2 regions of the Brevibacillus sp. FSL L8-0520 genome follow, and region 2 is predicted to be linked to the other one. Evidence: predicted binding sites of a transcription regulator. Region 2 holds the regulator's gene; the other holds the start of a gene.

Region 1 (5,829 bases), 1.2 Mb from region 2:
GATGCAGACGATGATGATAAGAGGCGATCAGCCGCTGTTTTTCCACAAATTGCGTGGTCCGCTGCTGCGGTTGTGGGAGAAGGCCGGGATTGATTCTCTGGAGCAGGTGGAAGGTGCAGCGTGCAGCGGACTTGCAGGACGGGTTCGGGCGGAAGCAGAAAATCAGGAGGCCCGGCTGGGAGTTGCAAACCAGAAGGTCCGTCCGGGAGCTGCAAATCAAAATCAGGCGGTCCAGCCGCATAAGACGCATTTCGAGGCTTTTTTGCAGCGTGCCGAGAACTTTCGCACCACATGCCCACCCGACGTATGGCAAAAGGAAACGGAGGCGTTGCGACAGCTATGGACCGTGATAGAGCCGGAAGCGTGCAGAAAAAATGTGCAAATCCTCGTTCAGCCTTTGGTGATTCCGGCCAGATTGCCGGTAGCCGCTCTGCCCTTGCTGGATGGATGGAACGTACATGAGGACCCGCACATTCCGCCAGAACAGTTTTCTCCGCTTGTGCTGCTGTGGCTGCAGGAGACCGGGGCAAAACCGATCGGGACGATCAGCGGCAAGATAAAGCGCGTGGAGGCCGGAGATGGAGTGGCTGTCTTCTTTGCCGATATGAACGACCCTGCCGGCTGTGGAGAATCACGGACGGGCATTCCCGTGGTCCATGAATACCGCGATCACGGCGTTGAACATATTGACGAAGGGATGTTCCTCCTGCAGGCCAATCTGGACGACAGCAGTCCGGAATGGATGGCCCACGCCATGGAGCGTTTGCTTGAGGCGGGAGCCAACGATGTCCACTTTCTTCCGGTTACGATGAAAAAAAGCAGGCCGGGCGTATTGGTGCAGGTCTTGTGCTACCAGAGCAGACTGGAAGAGCTTAAATCTGTCTTGTTTCAGGAGACAACCACCTTCGGTATCAGGTATTTCCCCGTGGCCTGCCATCGGCTGGCAAGACAGTTCGCAACCGTGAAAACACAATGGGGCGAGGTTCCCGTAAAAATCGGGCTGCACCGCGGAAAACAGGTACAGTGTTCACCGGAGTATGCCGTTTGTGCTCAATTGGCGAAAGAAGCCGGCATCCCGGTGAAGCAGGTTTATCAAGAGGCGCTTTCGCTTGCCCTTGCGATGAAAGTACGCTGACGCGTGATGCTGCCAGCAGGAGTTCATCGGTCCGTGAAGAAATGGGTAGAGAGAGGTTTTTTTCCTCAAAAATCCAGCGGGGAGGCTGTACTATGAGCAAAAAGGTGCTGATTGTAACCGGTGACGCGGTGGAAGCTTTGGAGATCTTTTACCCCTATTATCGCTGCCTGGAGGAGGGGCTGGAGGCCGTCATCGCTTCGCCTGCCAAAAAGACGCTGCACACGGTCTGCCACGATTTCGAAGCCCACAGTGAAACCTATACGGAAAAGCCTGCTTATCAACTGGCCTCGCATGTGGCTTTTGCGGATGTAAATCCGGAGGAATACGACGGCCTGATCATTCCGGGGGGCCGTGCCCCTGAATATATCCGGCTGAACGAGCATTTGAAACCGATCCTGACTCACTTTTTTGAGGCAAACAAGCCTGTGGCCGCCATTTGTCACGGTTCGCAGGTGCTGGCGCTCGTAGGCGAGCACGTTCGCGACCGCGAGATGACTGCCTACCAGGCATGCCGCCCAGATGTAGAAGCGTGCGGAGCCATTTATCGCACGGAACCTCTGCACGTTCACAATAACCTCGTGTCAGCCCACGCATGGCCTGACCTTCCGGGATTCATGCGTGAATTCCTGCGCCTGCTCCGCGAGGCTTGATCGGAAGCTTGTGCATCCGTGGGCCTGCCTCATGCAGAGCAGTGGCAGCAGACATGAAAAAGCCTTGTCCTGATTTTGCGGACAAGGCTTTTTTGCTTCCGGATGTCTCGGACTTAAATGAGATCACATAGTGCCGACCAGCACCCGCAGTACGTTAGGCTGATCGGGAAGATCGCGGGTCCCTGCCCCGTAGCCGATGGCGTCCACGGTCATCGCCGGAAGCGGCCCGAACTGCTTGACCAAGGCGGCCGCAACCCCTGCTCCGGTCGGAGTAGTCAGCTCTTTTTGTATGTCTGTTTGGCGAAGCGGAATTCCTTTCAGCATTTCCATCGTCGCGGGTGCAGGGACCGGGTACAGGCCATGGTCACAGCGGACGTAGCCGTTTCCGGTCGGAACAGGGCCGCTGTACAACTGATCAATGTCCAGGTCTTCCAAAGCCAGGGCGATGCCGACGACGTCGACGATTGAATCCAGCGCCCCTACTTCATGAAAATGAACCGTATCTACCGGCACATTGTGAATTTTGGCTTCGGCAATGGCGATTTTCTCGAAGATCGCTTGCGCTCGGGCGGTCACACGCGGTGAGAAGTCAGCCTCGTCGATCATCGCAGAAATTTCTTTGTACCTGCGGTGATGATGATGTCCGTGATCATGGCTGTGATCGTGCTCGTGGTGGTGATGTCCGTGATCATGGCTGTGATCGTGATGATGTCCGATGTTTAGCACCGGCAATGTTTTCAGCGCTTTGAGCTTCTCCAGCTCTTCATCGATCACATCCAGCTTTAGCGAGCTGACCCCTTTTTTCACCACCGTCTTCCACTCCATGCGGAAATTCCCCAGCGGCAGCTTGCGCAGTTCACGTTCAATCGTTTCGCGGTTCGCACCCGCATCGACCAGTGCAGCGAGCAGCATGTCGCCGCTAATTCCCGAAAAACAGTCCAAATAGGCAATACGCACAGCAATCGCTCCTTTTATCCGGTACTCTTTTCCTGTATCATAAAAGGGAAAATATGTTCGTGTATGAGACAGGGGAATCTGCTGACCAAAGTGTACCATTTCCTCCAGCAGTCTGTCATGCCAAGGAGTGAGTTTTCATGTTGTCGTTTATTCATATAGCTGACGTCCACCTGGACGCGCCGATCCGTGCCATGTCCGTTTCTTATGAGCTGAGGCAGGACGACTTTCGGCGGACGATGCGGACGGTTCGGGATCTCGTGTTGGAAAAGCGGGCAGATGTTTGGCTGATCGCCGGTGACCTCATGGAGCTGCATGGCGGGAGAAGAACCACGGCGATTTTTTTGCGTGATCTGTTTGCCAGCGTGGCTCCTACACCGGTCTGTATCGCTCCGGGGAATCACGACCCGTGGCGGGCCGATTCCTTTTACCAGTCGTTGGAGTGGCCGGGAAACGTGTACTGGTTTACGCCGGAGTGGGGGGCTTTCGAATTTCCCGAAAAGTCTTGCGTCGTCTACGGATGGGGCTTTCCCCAGCCGCATGTGTACGAGTCGCCGTTGGCGGAATTCCCCGGAAAGCTGCCTGGCTACCGGCACCATCTGATGGTTTTGCACGCCAGTGTGGTCAACGGGGGAGGCGAGGAGCATCATCCGTACGCACCGGTAACCATAGAGCAGCTCGCAGAAACGGGAATGGATTACATTGCGCTCGGACATATCCACAAGCCTGCGCGCTTCGCTCATCCGGTACATAGACGGACGTTTGCCGCATACCCGGGTTCTCCCGAAGGCTTGTCTGTCAAAGAAAACGGGCCCCGTCACGTCCTGTACGGTGAACTGAATGAAGCGGGCGAGCTATTGCTTGAGGAGCTCCCGGTCCAAACGCGAATGATCGTGAGGCGGGAGATCGATATACAAGGGGCGGAAACGGTCGATCAAGTCGCCGACATACTGGAAAGCGGGCTGGCCGATGTGCAGGACGGGCAAATTTTGGACATCACCTTGACAGGGGACAGGCCCGTACATTTTACGCCAGCTACAGATGTGCTCGAAAAGCGCTTTTCTCGCTTTTTTGCCATCCGCATCACAGACCGGACGAGACCGGACCTGGATGCGGGCAAGCTGGTCGCCGAGGGCGGCATCTGGGGACGCTGGCTGCAGCGTCTCGCCGAAGAGGAAGCGGCTGCGGCCGCGTCTTCCGATGAACAGCGCCAGGCAGTGGCTCGCATGGCCATGAAAATAGCGCTGGAGCGGATCGGAGGAATGATCGGATGAAGATTCACGAGCTATCGATCAAAGGCTTTGGCAAATGGCGCGGAGCCGATTTTCGCTTCGCCCCGGGACTGAATGTATTTGCCGCTCCCAACGAAGCGGGAAAATCTACGCTGCTTCAGGCGATATTTGCTTCGCTGTACGGGCTGAAGCGGGATTATGTTCGTTCCGCCCGGTATTTGCCCGAGTACGACAAATACTTCCCGTGGCATTCGGGCAGCTACGAGCTTAGCGTTCTCTACGAGGTAGACGGCAGGCGCTATCGGCTTCACCGCCGTCTGGAAAAGGAAAGGGAACAGGCTCAGGTTTTTCTCGACCCCGACTGGACAGAGGTAACGAACCTGTATCAGGAAGACCGGCGCAAAGAACGAAACTTTCTTGAGCTCCATCTCGGCTTGACACGCAGCTTGTTTACTGACCTGACCTGGATCAGGAGAAGTCCGCTGGAAGCTTCGGAATACCTCCTGCCTTCGCTGTTTGGCACGAGCGAAGCTGATCCGGCGGTAAACAGAATGCTGGCAGCCCTGGACAAGGAATTGACGCTGATCGGAAAAAAGGAACGGGCGGAAAATACGCTGCTTGGCAAGGCAGGAGCGCTGGTCGCGCAAAGAGAACAGGAGCTGGCCGAAGCGGAAGCCGGCTGGGCAGCCGTTCAAACATTGACGCAGCAGATCGCCCACTGGGAGAAGGCAAAGCAGGAAATGGAGCGGACCCGGGAGCGGATGCGGCAGCGGCTTCTCGTCCTGCAAAAGGAGGAGCAGGCTTGGCAAAGGAGATGGCAGGACAGCTACAGGGAGCCTGATGAGGAAGGCTGGCCGCAGTGGGAAGCGACAGCCCGCACAGAAGAAGAGCGTGCGCTGCATCGCCAGGTTCAGTCAGTTTTGGCTGCCCAGGGGGATTGGGGTGAAGCTGAACAAGACAAAGGAAATGCGGACGTACCTGAAAGCGATGCTTTGGAAAAGCTGGAAGCGGCTTACCGGCAGGCATTGGAATTGCGGAAGGAGCGAGACGAGTACAAGGAGCAAGCCGACCGGTTGGCTGAAGCGGCGCTTAGGACCGCTCCGAGCCGTGTGGGCCGGGGGAAAGAGAAGCGGACCGGAAAAGTCCGTCTGTGGTGGACAAGCTGTCTGGCGAGCCTGGTCGTCGCCGCATTATTTCTGCTTGCGGGCAACGCTCCGGTCGGCTGGATCGCTGCAGGAATCTCAGCTGCATGTGCCCTTGCGGCTGCAGCCGCGAATCGGGGACAGACAAGGCAGAGAGAAAATCGTTCCGCCGGCAACGAGCACGAATGGCAAGCCTGGCAGGACAAGGCTGCCCGCTGCGACCAGGAGCTGCAGCAGCTTTTGCAAAAGTGGAATGCCGCTGACTGGGATGCCTTCCTGATCATGAGGGAGGAGCGGAAAAACCGCGTGCAAGACAGACAAGCGAGTCTGGCAGCGCAAGAGTGGAAACGCCAGGAGGAGAGAGCCCGCCTGATAAAAGAGTGGGGAGAAGCTTTGCGGGCACTGCTGGAACAAGAAAAGGCAGTACGCGAGCAGGAACGGACAACCCTTGAGCGCGAGGCCAAAGAGCTGGATCGGGAGCTCCTCGCAATTCGGGAGCGCATCGCCAGGGCATCGGGAGAGCTGGGCCAGCAGGATGAAGTCTCACTGGCAAAAGTACGCGGGGATTACGAGGAGGCGGTCGAGGGGCTGCGCCAACTGCAATTGAACCGGGAAGCGCTCACTCTCGCCAGGGATACGCTGCAGCAGACTTTACACGAATGGAACAAAGAGCTGTCACCCGCGGTCAATCGGATTGCCTCCGACATCATGGCCCA
Region 2 (5,829 bases):
GCTCCGCTCGATCTGGGTGAAAACTGCCGCCGTGACATCGTTCTCACGCTGGAGAGAATGGGATTTGAGGTGGAAGCATCCCATCACGAAACTGCGCCTGGCCAACACGAAGTCGACTTCAAATACGCAGATGCCATCCAAGCTGCGGACCAGATTCTCACGTTTAAACTGGTGGTGAAAACGATCGCACGCAAGCACGGATTGCACGCAACGTTCATGCCCAAGCCGATGTATGGTGTCGCCGGCTCCGGCATGCACACCCACCAGTCTCTCTTCATCGGGGAGAAAAACGCATTTTTTGACGACAAGGATACCCTCGGCCTGAGCAAAACGGCGAAGCAATACTTGGCCGGTATTCTGAAGCACGCCCGCGGTTTTGCCGCCATCACCAATCCGCTGGTGAACTCCTACAAGCGCCTCGTACCGGGCTATGAAGCTCCTTGCTATGTAGCATGGTCGGCGAAAAACCGCTCTCCGCTTGTACGGATTCCGGCATCTCGCGGTATGAGCACCCGGATTGAGGTTCGCAACCCGGACCCTGCCGCCAACCCATATCTGGCTCTCGCCGTGATGCTGAAAGCAGGTCTTGACGGAATCAAGAACAAGCTTGAGCTGCCGCCGGCTGTCGATCGCAATATCTACATCATGAACGAGGCTGAGCGTGAAGCAGCGGGCATCGCCAGCTTGCCGGCTACCTTGAAGGACGCGATCGAATGCCTGAAGGCCGATCCGGTCATCTGCGAAGCGCTTGGCGAACACGCACTGATGCACTTCGTCGACGCGAAGGAAATCGAGTGGGATATGTTCCGCACCCGTGTAACGGAGTGGGAGCGCGAGCAGTATATGAATACGTATTAATATTTAGGGGAAAGAGTATTTGTATTTCTTTGGACCCTAAAAAGAAACAAAACTTGTTTAGTTTAATCTTAACTAGGTTTCAGCTTTATAAGTTAGATACGCCTTAAAGTAGATGGGAAACTTGCTTTCCTATTAACTTTAAGGCTTTTTTTATGAATTTATTTGACTAAAGTTGGATGGGATGCTGCTAATAAAGATAAACCCCCTTTACAATGCAAAATTTAGAACAAAATACCTAAAATATGTTTACAGATGTGTATATTAATGGTTAAATAAAAAATTATTAACATATTATTTGAGGGTTGGGTTTAATGAAATGCGGACTTAACCCAGCGTATGCACACTAACTCGGGTTTTTACAAAAATGATCATTTCTTTTCTGAAGTCCGTTTAAGAAATGATTATTGATAATAACGAGGTGATATTATTAAAAAAATTGCGATTTCCATTGTGTTGTCGACAATGATGATGATTTGGGTTTTTATTTTTATGATCTCAGATCTAATTCAACAATTGGATTTTGGGCCAAACAAAATTGTAATTACTGATTATCGAGTTCCAGGATTCTTTGAACCCGTTTGGCTTCCCATTTATGTTGGATTCGTGTACATTTTATATCAGTCTCTTAAAAAAAATCATGATTTGCCGTCTTCAACTGAAATCTAACCAATAAAAGGTAAAACGACAAATCTAGCAATCCAAAAAAGATGACTTCCGAAGTATCCAGAAGTCATCTTAATTTTATGCCCGCATAAGGACACACAAGTTGTCTGAGTTTACCATTATTCGTATTTCCGGTTTACGGCCGGCGTTTAGGTCGGTTTATTTGCCATCACTTGCTTAAGCTGTTCATTCGAATATCTTTCCAATTCAAGTAAAGCCTGATAAGGATCATCTCCGACAATCCCGTAATACAGAGCGAAAGCAGGCTCCGTTTTCAGCCCCCGTTCTTTCAAAGCCCGAATCTCTTTTGCTGCTTCTTGCCCAGACAGCTGGAGCAGCCGTGCTTCGATCATCATATGCCGGTAGGCGTTTTGCTCTGTGACAGGAATCGGTTGAGCAAAACACTCCAATTGAAAACCGCGATACCAAAAGGAAGCAGTCGCCGTAGGGATGTTGCGGATTTCTCGGCGGTCTTGTGTGAAATGGTCCAAATGCCCGTATTTTTCTTTCAACACATGGCCAAACCGATCCAGGTCGGCTGTCGTACAGATCAAATCAAGATCGCTGTCCTCAACATCAATATCGAGGGGGATCGTTCCGCACAGAACCGGTTGATACTCTTTGAGCCCATCAAAGATTCCCAAGCTGTCGAGGACTGCCCAGGCTTCCCGCTGCCGAGGGGTTCCTTTTTTCAGGTAGGAAGGGTCAAACCAATCTCGCTTCGTTTGAGAATGCATAGCCATTTTCTGTCCTTTCAGATTATCTTTCTTTTATTTGCAACTCTGCAGGGGAACAATGAGGGACGAGACCATCTATGTTCCGATTCGACGTTTGGCTTTACGACTCGCAGAAGAACCGAGTATATACAGGTTTCTGTCAAAATGTAGCGAGTCGATGGAAACGAAAACCGCACTTTATCGTATACCCTATACAGAAGGGAGTGTCAATGGATGGAGATCTTGTTGTGGATCGTGATAGCGGCCTTGTTTATCCTCAGTATTGCCGGAATCTTTTTGCCGGTCATTCCTGATACGATTTTATTGTGGGGCGGATTCTTGCTGTATCACTTTTTTATTGCTGATCCGGGTGCCGGACTTCCGGCCTCCTTCTGGTGGGGAATGGCGGTCTTAAGTGTTCTTCTCTACGGTGCGGATTTACTCACCAACATGTACTTTGTCAAGAAGTACGGGGGCTCCAAAGCGTCATCGTGGGCAGCTGCACTGGGGATTTTGCTCGGGGTGATTTTGTTCCCCCCATTTGGCATGCTGATCATGCCGTTCGTGCTGGTCGTTCTGGTGGAAATGCTGATCCAAAAGCAGCCGTTTGAACGGGCTGTTAAAGCGGGAGTGGGTTCGCTCATCGGTTTTTTGGGCAGTGTGGTCGTAAAAGTTGTTCTTCAGGTAGTGATGATCATCTGGTTCTTTGTCGCACTGTAAGTGGGATTCGTAGGAGAAGGACCGATCAAAGAATCGAAGGAAATGAAAAGAAGAGGCGTCCGCGAGGCAATCGCGAACGCCTTTTTTGCTGTCAGGGTGGAAAAGGAAAGCTTGTCGTAGTCGATTGCGTTTTTCAAAGAGTCCGCCATAAGGCATGGCTCATCCAAGCAACGAAATCTCTTATTCTAGTGAATCAAGCGGTACACGCCAATCACTTTCCCCAGAATCGTTACAGAATCCAGAATAATCGGCTCCAATGTCGCGTTTTCAGGCTGCAGCCGGAAATGGTTCTTTTCCTTGAAGAAACGCTTCACGGTTGCCTCGTCCTCTTCAGTCATGGCGACGACGATATCACCGTTATTGGCCACATTCTGCTGGCGAACGATCACGTAGTCTCCATCCAGGATGCCAGCCTCGATCATACTGTCTCCGGACACGCGCAGCATGTACACCTTGTCCGATGTCACGATGCTGTCAGGGAGTGGGAAGTAATCCTCCACCTGCTCGACAGCAGTGATCGGCTGACCCGCAGTCACCTTTCCGATCACCGGTACGCGTACAACAGATACGTCAAAGTCGTCTTGAAAGCGCTCCTCTTCTTTCAGCAGCTCAATCGCGCGGGGCTTGGTAGGATCGCGGCGGATGAGCCCCTTTTTTTCCAACCTGGCCAGATGGCCGTGAACAGTTGAACTGGATGCCAGACCGACAGCCTCCCCGATTTCACGGACAGATGGGGGATAACCCTTGTCCCTTACTTCTTTGCGGATGAAATCGATGATGGCTTGCTGTCTATTGGATAGCTTGGACATAGACCACACCTCTATCTTCTCGAACATGTTTTCTATATTATACCATGGGATCCTGCGTTCGACAAACATAAGTTCGTTTTTTTCTTGACATGAACAAGTGTTCGCATTATGATGAGAACAAGAAGATAGAACGTACGTTTGCAGGGGGATGAAATAATGAGTACAATGACTGTATCTAATCGCTTCGCCAAAGAAGAAAGAAAAACTGCTCGTTTTGGCATTACGCGTGGACAGGCCATTCTGTTTTTTGCCGCTTTCACTCTCTTTTTTTACACTTTGACAGAACTAGTGTTCGCTTCTGGGGATCATACGGTACAACAAGCTCAAATGATCCAACCAGTAAAGGAAATCGTCGTCCAACCGGGAGACAGCTTGTGGGAGCTGGCGGTCACCTACAAGAGTGACCCGAAAATGGATGTTCGCGATATGGTATATGCGATTCAAAAATTGAACAAGCTGGAAAGTGCCATTATTTATCCAGGCCAATCGATTCAAATTCCTGTCGGGAATTGACAAGCTGCAGCTTTCCCTTGCTTCGTTGCCGAGATGTGATATAATAGAGCGGCATTCATTGAAAGCGAGGGGAAACGGCTTTGGTATCAGACGCGGAAATCAAACGGATCAACGAGTTGGCCAAAAAATCTCGTGAAGCCGGGTTGACTGAAGAGGAAAAACAGGAACAGAAAAAACTGCGGCAAAAATACATTGATGCTGTGAAAATGTCGCTTCGCTCCAATCTCGAATCGATCCGCTACGTGGAAGACCTCGAGGATAACAACCCCAAACACTAAAACGCACCATTTGACATAAAAAGAAGACATCCATGCTTTTTGCCTGGATGTCTTTTTGTTCCATACAAAAAAGGAGAGAAGGGGGGATTGCCATGATGGCATGGCTGGCTGTTGCCGTAGGAGGAGCCGTCGGTTCATTGCTACGCTATGGTCTCGGTCTCGCAATGAACCAACCCGGATTGCCGGCGGGGACATGGCTGGCCAATGTCTCCGGTTCTTTTCTCATCGGACTGCTCTATGCGTGGGGAAAGGAAAAAGGATTGATGTCTTTGGAGATGTACCTTCTGTTTACAACCGGGCTGATGGGGGGATTTACTACGTTCTCTACCTTTTCGCTTGAGGTGGTAAGCTTCATCGGAGATGGGCAGATCGGCAGAGGGCTGTTCTATGCAGGCGCCAGTGTTTTGGCCGGCCTTCTTGCTTGCGGTTCAGGGATCTGGATCGGCAGACAAGTGTGGTAAACAGGCAAGATATAGCGGGATAAGACGGGCAGGCGTCAACGAGAACAAAAGAGAGCCAATCCGGAAGCAACATCAAATCAAAGAAGAGGGCATTGGAAGGCTACGAGGAAACAAAGAAGAGCCCGTGCCCGGAAACCATGTGGAAATAAAACCGGACTTCTCCTTGCGATGCTGAACCTGACAATTTGGAAAGGAGGATATAAATGACTGTACAGCACCCGGACTACGAGCATGAACAGAAGAGACTCGATGAAACACGCTCTATTATCCAAAAGGAAGTGGACACTCTTCGGAAAGAGGTTAAAGAGATTACGGACGATTATGTGAAACAGGTCGTCAACTACAAAAAAGGAAAAGAGCTTCGCTACCTTGAGGACCAAGGACTGGAAAAGCCGTATTTTGGACGAGTGGACTTCCTGAAAGACGAGACATACGAGTTGGACAGCGTATACATAGGAAAGAGGGGCATCGTTCGGAGCGACACATTCGATTCAATTGTCGTTGACTGGCGTGCTCCCATTGCCAGTTTATATTACAGCGGCGAGAGCAAGGATGCGTACTTCCGCAGCGGCAGGGAGATTGTGCGAGGCGAAGTCCGCCTGAAGCGAAATTTTGCCATTGAGGACGGGAAGATTACAGGGATATACGATGGAGCGCTCAAAGAGACGATTCATCGCGAAGTTGGCCATCCGGATGAATTTTTGCAGGAAGGGTACATCGATGAGTTCCTGGCAGCCAACCTGAATCAGACGAACGACAGCAGATTGAAGGATATCGTAGCGACGATCCAGTCGGAGCAGAATGACATTAT

Evidence for each region. Region 2 encodes LexA, which represses DNA repair genes until DNA is damaged. Its sites were predicted from a motif close to CGAACATATGTTCG; they were not measured.
Region 1: NSQ24_RS21060 (DNA repair exonuclease) is a predicted target of LexA. The motif match lies at 2,789-2,802, and genes of this name have one in related genera.

The regions. Positions count from the first base shown of each region.
Region 1 is NZ_CP150171.1:4,261,775-4,267,603, reverse strand. It holds gene larC (nickel insertion protein) at 2-1,135, shown strand; gene NSQ24_RS21070 (DJ-1/PfpI family protein) at 1,228-1,785, shown strand; gene NSQ24_RS21065 (LarC family nickel insertion protein) at 1,909-2,742, opposite strand; gene NSQ24_RS21060 (DNA repair exonuclease) at 2,880-4,013, shown strand; gene NSQ24_RS21055 (AAA family ATPase) at 4,010-5,829, shown strand, end outside.
Region 2 is NZ_CP150171.1:3,037,214-3,043,042, reverse strand. It holds gene glnA (type I glutamate--ammonia ligase) at 1-858, shown strand, start outside; gene NSQ24_RS15185 (DUF4269 domain-containing protein) at 1,671-2,264, opposite strand; gene NSQ24_RS15180 (DUF456 family protein) at 2,472-2,957, shown strand; gene lexA (transcriptional repressor LexA) at 3,143-3,766, opposite strand; gene NSQ24_RS15170 (LysM peptidoglycan-binding domain-containing protein) at 3,923-4,279, shown strand; gene NSQ24_RS15165 (DUF896 domain-containing protein) at 4,360-4,557, shown strand; gene crcB (fluoride efflux transporter CrcB) at 4,650-5,018, shown strand; gene NSQ24_RS15155 (UvrD-helicase domain-containing protein) at 5,222-5,829, shown strand, end outside.